One region of the Thioalkalivibrio sp. ALJ1 genome, then DNA from elsewhere that is predicted to be linked to it. Evidence: predicted binding sites of a transcription regulator. Region 1 holds the regulator's gene; the other holds the start of a gene.

Region 1 (6,188 bases):
GGACGAGCAGCGCATCGTTTCCTACGGCACGTCCAGCTACGGCTACGACGTGCGCTGCTCGGACCACTTCAAGATCTTCACCAACATCAATTCCAGCATTGTCGACCCGAAAGGCTTCGACGAAGGCAGTTTTGTGGATGTGCAGTCGGATGTCTGCATCATCCCGCCGAACTCTTTTGCCCTGGCGCACACGGTCGAGTACTTCCGTATCCCGCGCGACGTACTGACCATTTGCCTGGGTAAGTCGACCTATGCCCGCTGCGGCATCATCGTGAACGTCACTCCCCTCGAACCCGAGTGGGAGGGGCACGTGACGCTGGAGTTCTCGAACACCACGCCGCTGCCCGCCAAGATCTACGCCAACGAGGGAGTGGCGCAGATGCTGTTCCTGCAGTCCGACGAGGTCTGCGAGACCTCCTACAAGGATCGTGGCGGAAAATATCAGGGCCAACGCGGCGTTACGCTGCCGCGTACCTGACCCCGTTCCGAATGTACGGAGGCCCGCCATGCGCATTGTGATCGCGCTGGGCGGCAACGCCCTGCTACAACGTGGCGAGTCGCCCTCGGCCGAGGCGCAGCAGCGCAATGCCCGCATAGCCGCCGAATCCATTGCCGCCCTCGCGCAAGAGCACGAGGTCGTGGTGACCCATGGCAATGGCCCCCAGGTCGGGCTGCTGGCCAATCAGGCGGAGTGCGACCGCATTGCCTGGCCGCTGGACGTGGTCGGGGCGGAGAGCCACGGCATGATTGGCTACATCCTGGCGCGGGAGCTGCACAACGCCCTGGGCAGCGACCGGGTCGCGAGTCTGCTGACCCAGACCGAAGTCGACCCGAACGACTCCGCCTTTGATCACCCGGAAAAGTTTATTGGTCCCACCTGGGATGAATCCCGCGCGCGAGCGCTGGCGGACGAGCGGGGCTGGGACATCGCGCCCGATGGAAAAGGTTGGCGGCGTGTCGTGGCCGCGCCGGAGCCGCAACGCCTGCTGGGGATGGAGGCGGTTCGTGTCCTGGTTGAAGCCGGGACGCTCACGATTTGTGCCGGGGGCGGTGGCGTACCCGTCGCGCGCGATCGCGCCGGACGCCTCTACGGAATCGAGGCGGTGGTGGACAAGGACCTGACGGCCGCGCGACTGGCGGAGCATCTCGAGGCCGATTGGCTCTTAATGCTCACCGATGTCGATGGGGTCTATCTGAACTGGGGCACGCTGGATGCGTATCGGCTGAAGGCCTTGCTGGTGACGGCGGTGGATCCACGTGAGTACTCGGCGGGTTCCATGGGGCCCAAGATGGAGGCGGCTCGGCGCGCGGCGCAGGCTGGCATTCGCACCGGCATTGGGTCACTGCAGGATGCTGCCGCGATTGTGGCCGGTCGGGCCGGTACCCGGATCTTGCCGGTGGGCGCCCACTGAAGCCGTGCCGGCTGGAGCGGTTCTTGCGCGCGGGGCGTTGAGGTTGCAGGCTTGTCCCACCGGAAGCGAAACGAGTGAGAGTGATGCGAGAGATTCAGCGAGCCGCACCCCTGGTGATCGGGTTAACCGCCATCGGGCTTCTGGTCCTCGGCTGTGGTAGCGGCGAACCGGAGCAATCCGAAGCCGGTCCGGCGCAGAACCTGGGCGAGGGCGGTTTTACGCCGCAGGACATGTCCAACGACGAGGCCCGGCGTCCGCAGCAAAGTGGCATGCCCAACGCGGATGTGAAGCGCACGACGGACTAAACGGCTTCTCAGAGAGTTGCATGGGGAGTGGGCACTCCCCTTGGGCGTTCACCACATGAGGTCGTCGGGGACGACGTAGTCCTTGTACGGATCATCCGGGTCCGGTTCCGAGCCACCCGTGTCGCCCTCTGCCGGGATCACCAGAGGCCACTCCGGGTCGCGTTCGCGGATCCGATCGGCAATATCACGCGGAATCACGCGGAATCCCTTCTCCGGGCGGATCTCGAGTCCTGCGATCGCGGCGCGGCCGTCGATCAGGCGTGTTTGCAAGTCGGCCGTCACGGGGATGTGGCGGATCTGCCCAGCCTGCTGAAAGTGATAGTCCAGGGCTGCATCGCCGGTCGGGATGGGCGCCAGATGCTTGCTGACCAGTTCACGGATCTGCGCATGACGCGCCCGGCGCTCGGCGCGTTCCTGTTGCTCGCGATTCTTCTGCCGCGAACGCTCGGCCTGCTCGGCCTTGCGCGTCTCGGCCACGCCGGGCTCCGGTGCCTGACGGTCCTTCTTTTTCTTCTGGTTCCCCTTCTGGGCCTTGTGCTTTTGCGTCTTGGCCTTGCGAACCTGTTTTTCGTCCACCAGCCCCGTCTTCAGGAGCTGGCTGCGCAGATCGTCGGACATGAATCCTGCCGTATTCGGTCAATGTGCCGGGGAGCATAGCTGGAATGCGGCCCTTCGTGCAGTCAGTGTTTCCTAAGGAAACACTGACTAATGTACACGCTCGCGCTCGAGTCGCTTTTGCGTGCGAACAAGGCGCGGTGACTGCCGTGCAGTCATTCTGCACAAAGGAGCCGCAACGCTGTGCGCATGCCCGTTTTCGACAACAACGGGCGGCCGAGCCTCTGCTTTCAATGGCTTGCGGGGTTGGTACCCCAGGTTCCCCGATCCTGCGTTGCGCCGCTTACGGGTAGAACCACTACCCACTACGCGACGCGCCTTGTCTAGGAAAACCTGGGGTACCTACGCGAGCGCGTACATTAATCAGTGTTTCCCTAAGGGGTGCGATCCGTGGTGCCGGGCCCGAAGTTATTCGCCGCGGCCTGCAGCGTCCCCAGCAGGGCCTTACGTTCGTCCTTGGGGACCTCGGGAAACAGCCGGTCCAGGCGTTCCCGGTGGTCGATAGGGAATGCCGTGATATGCGGGATCCGCCGGGCGCGGGCGTGGAGCAGCTGGCCTTCCAGGTGTTCGCAGCGCAGCTCGAGATCGAGCACTGCGCGATAAAGGGAAGTGCGTTCCGGTGTTCGCAGGCGGCGGCGCAGGGCCCGAATGCGTTGGGTTCGCGAGTCCTGCCAAGTGCGGGCTTCGGCCTGGAGCTGATGCCAGTGGCCGGGTGCAAGGAGGGCCGGAAACCAGAGCGCGTAGAGGAGCAGCATCACGTCGACCCCGAACGTGTCCTGCCAGTGCAGCAGCCGGTCGCGGGCGGCCGGATGGTTCCAGACGCGGTTGGCGTACTGCCAGAAGCGGGCGAAGTCGCCTGCCGGCGAGTCCGTGTCAGGCACTGCTCGCGGCGGAGGTGAGGGTGACGCCGGCGGTGTTGCGCAGAGTGTCGGGTTCCAGGATCTGGAGATCGCGGGTATGCAGGTTGATCACACCCTGGTTGCGTAACTGGGTGAACAGGCGGCTGATCGTCTCCTGGGTCAGCCCCAGGTGATTGGCGATGTCCGCCCGGGACATTGGCAGATAGAAGTGGTCCGGCGCCAAGCCCCTGGCGCGATGCCGCTCGGAGAGGGTGATCAGGAAGGTGGCCAGGCGCTGCTCGGCGCTGCGCTGGCCGAGCAGGGCATGCAGGCTTTCGTCCTGCGACAGTTCCTGACTCATCACGCCCATCATGTGTTGGCGAAAGGTCGGCAGGCGCCCGGCAAGATCGTCTACATGGGTATACGGAACGGCGCACACGCTGGTGGATTCCAGGGCTAGTGCGCTGACCGGGTGCTTGCCGGAATGAATCGCGTCCAGCCCCAGGAGATCGCCCGCCAGGGCAAAGCCGGTGATCTGTTCCGTCCCGTCGTTGGCGATCAGTACGGTCTTCAGGGCGCCGGTGCGAACTGCGAACAGGGTGTCGAACTTCGCGCCCATACTGAATAGCGCGGAACCCTTGGCGATGGGGCGGCGTTGCTGGACGATCTCGTCGAGCTGCCAGAGTTCTTCCTGCGGCAGGCCCATGGGGAGGCACAGTTGGCGCAGGGTGCAGTGCTGGCAGGCGTGCGTGGGTCGAAGCGTCATACCTTCAGGGTAGCCGTTTTCCCGGCGTTTGGGGAAGCGATTTTCGAGGCGTGCCATCCGGGCCTGAAATGCGCTACTGTCCCTGTTGAGAGTGTGAGTATTCTTGGGGCAGGTCGGCTCCTCGGCGCCTTGGAAGGCGGGCATGGACATCCCAGCGATCCTATACTTAGACTGAGTCCAAACAGAGATGATCCAGATGATCCAACGAGCAGCGCACGATCAGGAGGGTGTCGCAGCCAGCTGAACAAGGACAGGGGTGGAGATGATCGAGAGGTTGCTGGAACAGTACATTCGCTATGGCACCTTCGTGCTGCGGTACCCGGACGGTCGCGAGCAGCGGTTCGGTAGCGGGGCCCCCGAGGTTTCGATGGTGCTGCACGATGCCGTTGCCCTGCGCAAGATTGCACGCGACCCCGGCTTCCAGCTTGGTGAGACCTACATGAATGGTTTGTGGTCTCCGGGGCCGGAGGGTCTACAGGTCTTCCTGGACGCCACTATGCGCAATTTCGCGCCCATGTTCAGGCAACGCGTCAATCCCGCGGTGCGGATGCTGCGGGCCTTGATTGAGCAAGGCAACAAGGTGGCGCGCTGCTACCAGAACATCGCCCATCATTATGACGTCGATGAATGGCTTTATCGCCAGTTTCTGGACGAGGGCATGTTCTACAGCTGTGCCTATTTCGAACGGCCCGATATGACCCTGGAGGAGGCCCAGCAGGCCAAGTCCGCCATGCTGCGCAGGAAGCTCATGTTGGAGCCGGGCATGCGCGTGCTGGATATTGGCTGTGGCTGGGGTGCTCTGGCTTTTCATCTGGCGGAGCACGCCGATGTCCAGGTGGATGGCGTGACGCTATCGAAAGAGCAGCTGCGCGTTGCCCGCGAGGAGGCCAAGCGGCGCGGGCTGGAGGATCGAGTGCGCTTCCTCTATCAGGACTACCGCGAACACGATGACCAGTACGATCGCATTGTGAGTGTTGGTATGTTCGAACACGTGGGGACACCCAACTACGGGACGTTCTTCCAGCGCGTGCACGACTTGCTGAAGCCCGAAGGCATTGCGGTACTGCACACGATCGGGCGCCAGGAGCCGCCGGCTACGTCCAATCCCTGGCTGAGCAAGTACATCTTCCCTGGTGGATATACGCCGGCCCTGTCCGAGGTGATGGCCGCGTTGGAACCCACACCGCTATACACCACGGATATCGAATACTGGCGCCTGCACTACGCCGAGACCCTGGGCGAATGGTATCGGCGCTTCCAGAAGGCCCGCTCCGAGGCGGTGGGGCGTTTCGACGAGCGCTTCTGCCGCATGTGGGAGTTTTACCTGGCGAGCTGTGAGGGTACCTTCCGCTGGTGGGGCCAGGTCGTCTTTCATCTACAGATGGCCAAGCAGCAGGACGCCGTTCCATTGACCCGGGATTACCTCTACCGCGACGACCCCGAACCGGTGACTTCGACCCCGCCCGGTGATGCTCAGACCGGGCGTAGTGACGCCGCCTGATCGTAGCGGGCATTGGCCCCAATTCCGGGCGAACGGCGCCAGCTTTCCCTACACTAGGGGCACGTAGGTGCCCATGCCGGGTACGGTGACACGTTCTGGAGCAGGGGCGGGTGTTCGGTCGGATTCGCAAACGCAGGGATACGCAAGCCCAATCCGCCCCGGAGGCGACCGGACCTTCGCAGGAGCACGTCCTGATCGAGGCGGCCGGCCGCAGCCGAATCACCGAAGTGGCGGCCAGTGCCCGGCGAGTGCCTTGGTCGCTGAATTTCCTCCAGCTGCTGTGGGCTGCAGGCCCGGTCACCTTCCTGGCGATGCAGGGGGGGTACTTCCTCGGCTTCGGACACGCCGCACCCGCGCAGAACTTCATTTTCTTCGCTGTTTATACCCTGTTGTTCGGGGTGATCGGCCTAGTCGCGCGTTTTGTGGCGGATGCCACCCGTGGCAAACGCCAGGAACAGTCGCGCGACCAGCTGCGCAACACCATCGATCTCTTGCCGGACCTACTGTTTGTGACCCGCGATCTGGCGATGAGCGAGCTGGCCCCGGACATGCGCCGGCGCAAGTCGGCCGAGGTCCTGCTGCACGAGGTGGACATCTCGCCGGAAGCGGTCGCGGTCGCGGTGCGCGAGATGACCGGCGACGCCAGTCTGGCGGCCGCCGCGGAGCAGATCGAGATCTATCGCCGCCTGGGCCTGCGCTCACGGGTAGGCGATCTTGTGGATGCCACCGAGGATTCCCGGCTCGCGGCCC
Region 2 (6,188 bases), on a different contig from region 1:
CCTTCGCCACCCTGCATGCAATCAACCCGCTGCGCCTGGAGTGGATTGATGGGCAAGCCGACCTGGCCGGCAAAAAGGTCCTCGATGTCGGGTGCGGTGCCGGCATCCTGTCCGAAGCCATGGCGATCCGTGGCGCGCACGTGACGGCCCTGGACGCCGGAGCCGAACACCTGGAAGTCGCTCGCGAACACGCGAGCGAAGCCGGGCTCGAGATCCACTATCTTCACACCACCGCCGAGGCGCACGCGGAACGCCATGCGGGCGACTACGACGTGGTCACCTGTCTGGAGATGCTCGAGCATGTGCCCGACCCGGATGCGGTGATCGATGCCCTGGTACAGCTTGTGCGCCCGGGAGGCTGGCTGTTCCTGTCGACCATCAACCGCACACCAAGGGCCTTTGCGGAGGCCATCGTCGGTGCGGAATACGTACTGAACATGCTGCCCACCGGAACCCACGAGTACGGGCGTTTTATCCGGCCCTCGGAACTCGGCGCGGCCTTGCGCCGCCACGGCTTCGAGGTGACCGCGATGACCGGCCTGACTTATTCCCCCTTGAGCGGCCGCTATCGCCTGGTGGCCCGCACCGACGTCAACTACCTGATGGCCGCGCGCCGGCCCGAAGCCGAAGACGGCAAATGAGACAAGAACTGGGATCGGTCCTGTTCGATCTCGACGGGACGTTGCTCGATACCGCGCCCGACATGCACGCCGCCCTGGTGACGCTGATGGCCGAATATGACCGCGCGCCGCTCCCCTTCGACGCCGTGCGCAACCATGTGTCCCACGGCTCGCAGGCCCTGGTCGCGCTCGGATTCCCGGATGCCGAGCCGGCCTTCGCCGAGCATCTGAAGGCGCGCTACCTGGAGATCTACGCCCGCGACCTGTGCCTCGCCACCGCATTATTCCCGGGTCTCTCCGAGCTGCTGGAGGCCTGCGAGGCGCGCGGCTGGTCCCTTGGCGTCGTTACCAACAAGCCCGGCTGGCTCACCGATCCGCTCCTGGAAGCCCTTGGCCTGCGTTCGCGCCTGGCCGCCGTGGTCAGTGGTGATACGCTGCCACAGCGCAAGCCGGCGCCAGAACCGATGTGGCTGGCCGCACGGCAGACCGGCCTGGCGCCGGCGCAGCATTGCTACTGGGGTGACGCCGAGCGTGACATCGCCGCCGGACGCGCCGCCGGGATGCCCACGCTCATCGCCAACTGGGGCTATATCGACGCCCAGCAGGAGCCGGAACACTGGGGTGCCGACGGCGCACTGGATCACCCCGGGGACTTCTGGGCCTGGTACCGCACGGCCCTTCGTCCGGAGGCTGGCCTTGCCAGCTGAATCCGAATTCGTGCGCCCGCCGTACTCTGAAAAGCAGGCCTGAACACCGATGTCACCGCGGATCAAGGCGGCCTACCGTCACTGTCGCCAACGCGCCAGCGCACACTACGAGAACTTTCCGGTGGCCTCCTGGCTGCTGCCGGCCCGGCTGCGTGGTCCGGTCGCCGCAATCTACTGCTTCGCCCGGGATGCCGACGACCTCGCCGACGAGGACCCGCGCCCAATCGAGGAGCGTCGGGCGGCACTGCTGGCGATACAGGAACGCGTCCAGATCCTAGAAGACCCGGCGGCCGAACACGAGCCGGAATGGATTGCCCTGGCCGACGCCTGTTCGCGCTTCGATCTGCCGGTCGCCCCGTTTTCCGACCTGATCGATGCCTTTGTGCAGGACCTGGAGCAGACCCGATACGCGACCTTCGGCGAGGTGATGGACTACTGCCGACGTTCGGCGAACCCGGTGGGGCGCCTGATGCTGCACCTGGACGGGAACCCCACCGAAGAGATGCTCGGCTATTCCGATGCGGTCTGCTCCGCGTTGCAGCTGATCAACTTCTATCAGGATCTGCAGCAGGACCTGCAGGAAAACAACCGGATCTACCTGCCGCAGGATGAGCTGGATCAGTACGGCGTAACCGAGGCGATGCTGGAGGCGGGTCAGACCACCTTCCAACTACGTAATCTGATGCAGTTCCAGTACGCCCGGGCCGACCGGCTGCTACGCGCCGGAGCACCGCTGGGCGGCATGCTGCGCGGGCGGATGGGGCTGGAGATCCGCGCCATCATCAACGGCGGCGCCCGGGTGCTCTGGCGCCTGCGACAGCAGGAGGATGTCTTCGCCCGCCCCCGCCTGCGCACCCGGGACGCCTGGATCATCCTGCGTCACAGCCTGCGCCCCCGCCGCCGATAGAGACACTGACGCAATCAGCGTGGCCCTCTAAACCACCTTGCTATAGCGCTGCGCGGCCTCCGCGTCGAGGTAGGCATCGAAGCTCATCGCAACATTGCGCAGGAGCAGTCGCCCGCGTGGCAGTACATCCAGGCGATCCGACCCAATCCGCACCAGCCCGTCCGCCTCCATGCCACTCAAGCGCTCCAGGGCATCCGCGAACACCTCGGTAAACACAGTTCCGTGGCGCGCCTCGATGGAGGCGTAGTCGATGCGCGAGTGGCACATCAGCTCGCTAATCACGTCTCGGCGCAAACGGTCGTCCGCGCTCAGTTCGATGCCACGAAACACCGGCAGGTGTCCTGCATCCAGCCTACCGTAGTAGGCCTCCATGTCCCGCAAGTTCTGGCTATAGGTGTTCCCCACCTTGCCGATGGCTGTTGGGCCCAGCGCGACCAGGTCGTACTTGGCCCGCGTGGAATAGCCCTGAAAATTACGCTGCAAGGTTCCGGCCCGTTGCGCCTGCGCCAGCTCGTCATCGGGGAGGGCAAAGTGATCCATGCCGATGTACACGTAGCCGGCATCGGTCAGTCGCCGAATGGTGGTTTCCAGTATCGCCAGCTTCTCGGCGGCATCCGGCAGGTCGGCATCGCGGATCTGGCGCTGGGTCTTGAACAGCTCCGGCAGGTGCGCGTAGTTGTAGATCGCCAGACGCTCCGGGCGTAGCTCCAGGGCACGCTCCAGGGTGGCGCTGTAGGTCTCCACGGTCTGTAGCGGAAGCCCGTAGATCAGGTCGAAATTGGTAGAGGAGAAGCCATTGGCCCGTGCCTGTTCCACCGCCCGGGCGGTCACCTCGAAGGGCTGGATGCGATTGACCGCGCGCTGCACGTTGGGATCGAAATCCTGGACCCCGAGGCTGATGCGATTGAAGCCCAGCTCGCCCAGTAGCGGTATGGTCCCCGGCCGGATGGCGCGCGGGTCGATCTCGATGGAGAATTCGCGGTCATCACTGGTATCGAGCTGAAAGTGGCGCCCCAGTGTGGCCATCACGAGACGCAGATCCTCGTCCCCAAGATAGGTTGGCGTGCCACCCCCAAAGTGTAGTTGCCCCACCTTGCGGTCGGTGGAGAACAACTCGCCCTGAAGTTCGGCCTCGCGTTCTAGATACTGCAGATAACGCTGCGCCCGTTGGTAATTTCCCGTGATCACCTTGTTGCAGGCACAGTAGAAGCAGACCGTGTCGCAAAATGGCACATGGAGGTAGAGCGATAGCGGCCGGGTGGATCCCGAGGCGTTTGTCGCCTGGGCCGCCTCGGCATAGGCGCGGTCATCGAAGCGCTCGTGGAACTGTGGCGCCGTCGGGTAGGACGTATAGCGCGGGCCGCTCACGTCGTAGCGACTCAGGATCTCGGGATCAAATACCAGGCCTTGTTCCATCGTGAAGCTCCTACGCCCTTTGCGCCGCACATTGGCAGCCTCGTTGCACAGGCTAGAACGGCCCCGCACCGGCCCCCTTGATGCAGGTCAACAATCCCGCGTTCCGCGCCGGCTCCCGCCGGCCACACCGCTTGTGCTAGCCTTCCTCTCCCTGTGTGAAACCCGCCACGCGAGAGCGCATGTCCCCCGACGAATACTGCGAGGAGAAGGCCGCGCAAAGCGGCTCCAGCTTCTACTACGCCTTCCGCTTTCTGGAACCCGACCGCCGCCGTGCGATTACGGCGCTTTACGCGTTCTGTCGGGAGGTAGACGACATCGTCGACGAGGTCAGCGAAGAGAGCATCGCGCGCACGAAGCTGCAGTGGTGGCGCGAAGAGATCGAGCGCCTGTTTGAAGGTGAGCCGCGCCACCCCATCAGCCAGGCGCTGCAACCGCATGTCGCCGCGTTTGATCTGGGCCGCGAATACTTCGACGAGATCATCGATGGCATGCAGATGGATCTCGACTACGACAGCTATCCGGATTTCACCACGCTATCGCTATATTGCTATCGCGCGGCGAGTGTCGTGGGCATTCTGTCCGCCCACATCTTTGGCTACTCCGACCGGCATACCCTGAAGTACGCACACGACCTCGGTATGGCCTTGCAGCTCACCAACATCCTTAGGGATGTCCACGAAGACGCGATGCGCGGTCGCGTGTACATCCCGATGGACGAACTGCACAAGCACGGGATCAAACCGGAAGAGTTTCAGGTCAACATTACCGACGATCGCCACCGAGCCCTGTTCGCGCAACAAGCCGAACGCGCACGGCGCTACTACGACCGGGCCGAGGAACACCTCCCCGACGCCGACCGCTACGCGCAACGTCCCGGACTGATCATGGCCGCCATTTACCGCACCCTGCTTGACGAGATCGAGGACGACGGCTATCGCGTGCTGGAACACCGCGTTCGCCTTACGCCCATCCGCAAGCTGTGGATCGCCTGGCGCACGGCTCGGCGTCTCAAGCGTGAACAGCGCCGCCGCGCGGCGGGATAACATGCCCACCCGCCCTAGCGCGGCGCCCGTCGTGATTGTAGGCGCGGGATGGGCCGGCCTGACGGCAGCCCTGACCCTTGCGCGCGCAGGCCGATCTGTGCACCTCATCGAAGCCGGGGAGACGCCGGGTGGCCGAGCCCGCAGCCTCACGCTCCACGGGACCGAACTCGACAACGGCCAGCACATCCTCGTTGGGGCCTGCCAGGAAACCCTGGCACAGATCCGCGGCGTCGGCCTCGACCCGGACACCTGCTTTCATGCCGTCCCTTTTGGCCTAAGGATGTTTTCCTCTACCGGCGCCTCGGGAACGCCCGCATTGGTACTGGAACCGAATTCGCCGCGCCTCCCTGCACTGGCCACGGCGCTATACCGGGCCCTGTCCGATACCGCGCTGAGCACCCGCCTATGGGCCCTGATCGGCGCCTCCGGCATGTTGCACCGTCCACTGCGCCAGGATCGGCCCGTTCTGGAATGGCTGCGCGGATGGCATCAACCTGACACGCTGATCAAGTCCCTGTGGGACCCCCTCTGCCTCGCGATCATGAACACGCCGACGCGGGAAGCCTCCGCGCGTATCTTCCAGAACGTATTGCGCCTCGCGCTCAATCACGGGCCCAAAAATGCCCAGCTGCTAATCCCGGCCCGCCCACTGGGCGAACTCTTCCCGGAGCCCGCCCTCCACGAACTCCGCGAACGTGGCGCCCGCGTTGATCTGGGACGCCGCATCACAGGCCTGGAACACAAGCCTGGTTGCGCCACGGGCGCGTTTCAGCTGCGTGACCGGCGCGGCGAGACCCTCCCGGCGGCGGGCGTCATCCTCGCCACATCCCCCGTTGCCACCGCCAAGCTTCTCCCTCGACATTCCGCCTGGGACACTACGCACCAGGGCCTCGCAGCAATGGGCGCCTGCAGTATTTGCACGGTCTACCTGCGCTACGCCCAACCCTTGCGCGGCCGCCCCCCACTGCAGGGTTTACTCGACCAGCACGGGCAATGGCTGATCCCGCGACACGTGGCAGGCGCGCCGCACTGGCTGGCGGTCGTGATCTCGGCCGCCGACGACCTGGAACCGTTGACGGCCGTGGAACGATGGCGCACCGTCTCCCGCTCGTTGGCGGCGACATTCCCCGAATTGGGCCCCCCCGAAACGGGGCTTACGGTTTGCGAGCGCCGCGCCACGATCAATGCGCGAACCGAGCTCGACCCACAACGGCCCCCACCCCAAACGCCGTGGCCAGGCTGCTTTCTGGCAGGCGATTACCTGACCCATTCCCTGCCGTCCACCCTCGAAGCGGCCGTACAATCTGGACTAGAATCGGCACACCTGCTCCTGGAGGAACATCCTTGACCGACCTCAATATCCCCCGCCTGATGGATTACCGACCCGAACCCGGCGCATTCGACCAACGTGTCATTCTCGTCACGGGTGCCGCCGACGGTATTGGCCGCGCAGTCGCCGAAGCCAGCGCAGCGGCCGGCGCGACCGTGGTCCTTC

Evidence for each region. The regulator FNR, encoded in region 1, switches genes on or off when oxygen is low (the NO sensors DNR and NnrR bind a similar motif). The targets are predictions, from matches to a motif close to TTGATNTANATCAA.
Region 2: hemN (oxygen-independent coproporphyrinogen III oxidase) is a predicted target of FNR. The motif match lies at 3,728-3,741, and genes of this name have one in related genera.

What each region holds. Positions count from the first base shown of each region.
Region 1 is NZ_JQIW01000004.1:147,067-153,254, forward strand. Features, by position in the region: gene dcd (dCTP deaminase) at 1-478, shown strand, start outside; gene F462_RS02080 (carbamate kinase) at 507-1,412, shown strand; gene F462_RS02085 (hypothetical protein) at 1,496-1,717, shown strand; gene F462_RS02090 (DUF2058 domain-containing protein) at 1,766-2,335, opposite strand; gene F462_RS02095 (DUF2390 domain-containing protein) at 2,707-3,213, opposite strand; gene fnr (fumarate/nitrate reduction transcriptional regulator Fnr) at 3,206-3,937, opposite strand; gene F462_RS02105 (SAM-dependent methyltransferase) at 4,200-5,438, shown strand; gene F462_RS02110 (hypothetical protein) at 5,549-6,188, shown strand, end outside.
Region 2 is NZ_JQIW01000003.1:231,900-238,087, reverse strand. Features, by position in the region: gene ubiG (bifunctional 2-polyprenyl-6-hydroxyphenol methylase/3-demethylubiquinol 3-O-methyltransferase UbiG) at 1-641, shown strand, start outside; gene gph (phosphoglycolate phosphatase) at 638-1,327, shown strand; gene hpnC (squalene synthase HpnC) at 1,377-2,234, shown strand; gene hemN (oxygen-independent coproporphyrinogen III oxidase) at 2,262-3,650, opposite strand; gene hpnD (presqualene diphosphate synthase HpnD) at 3,830-4,693, shown strand; gene hpnE (hydroxysqualene dehydroxylase HpnE) at 4,695-6,041, shown strand; gene F462_RS01060 (SDR family NAD(P)-dependent oxidoreductase) at 6,038-6,188, shown strand, end outside.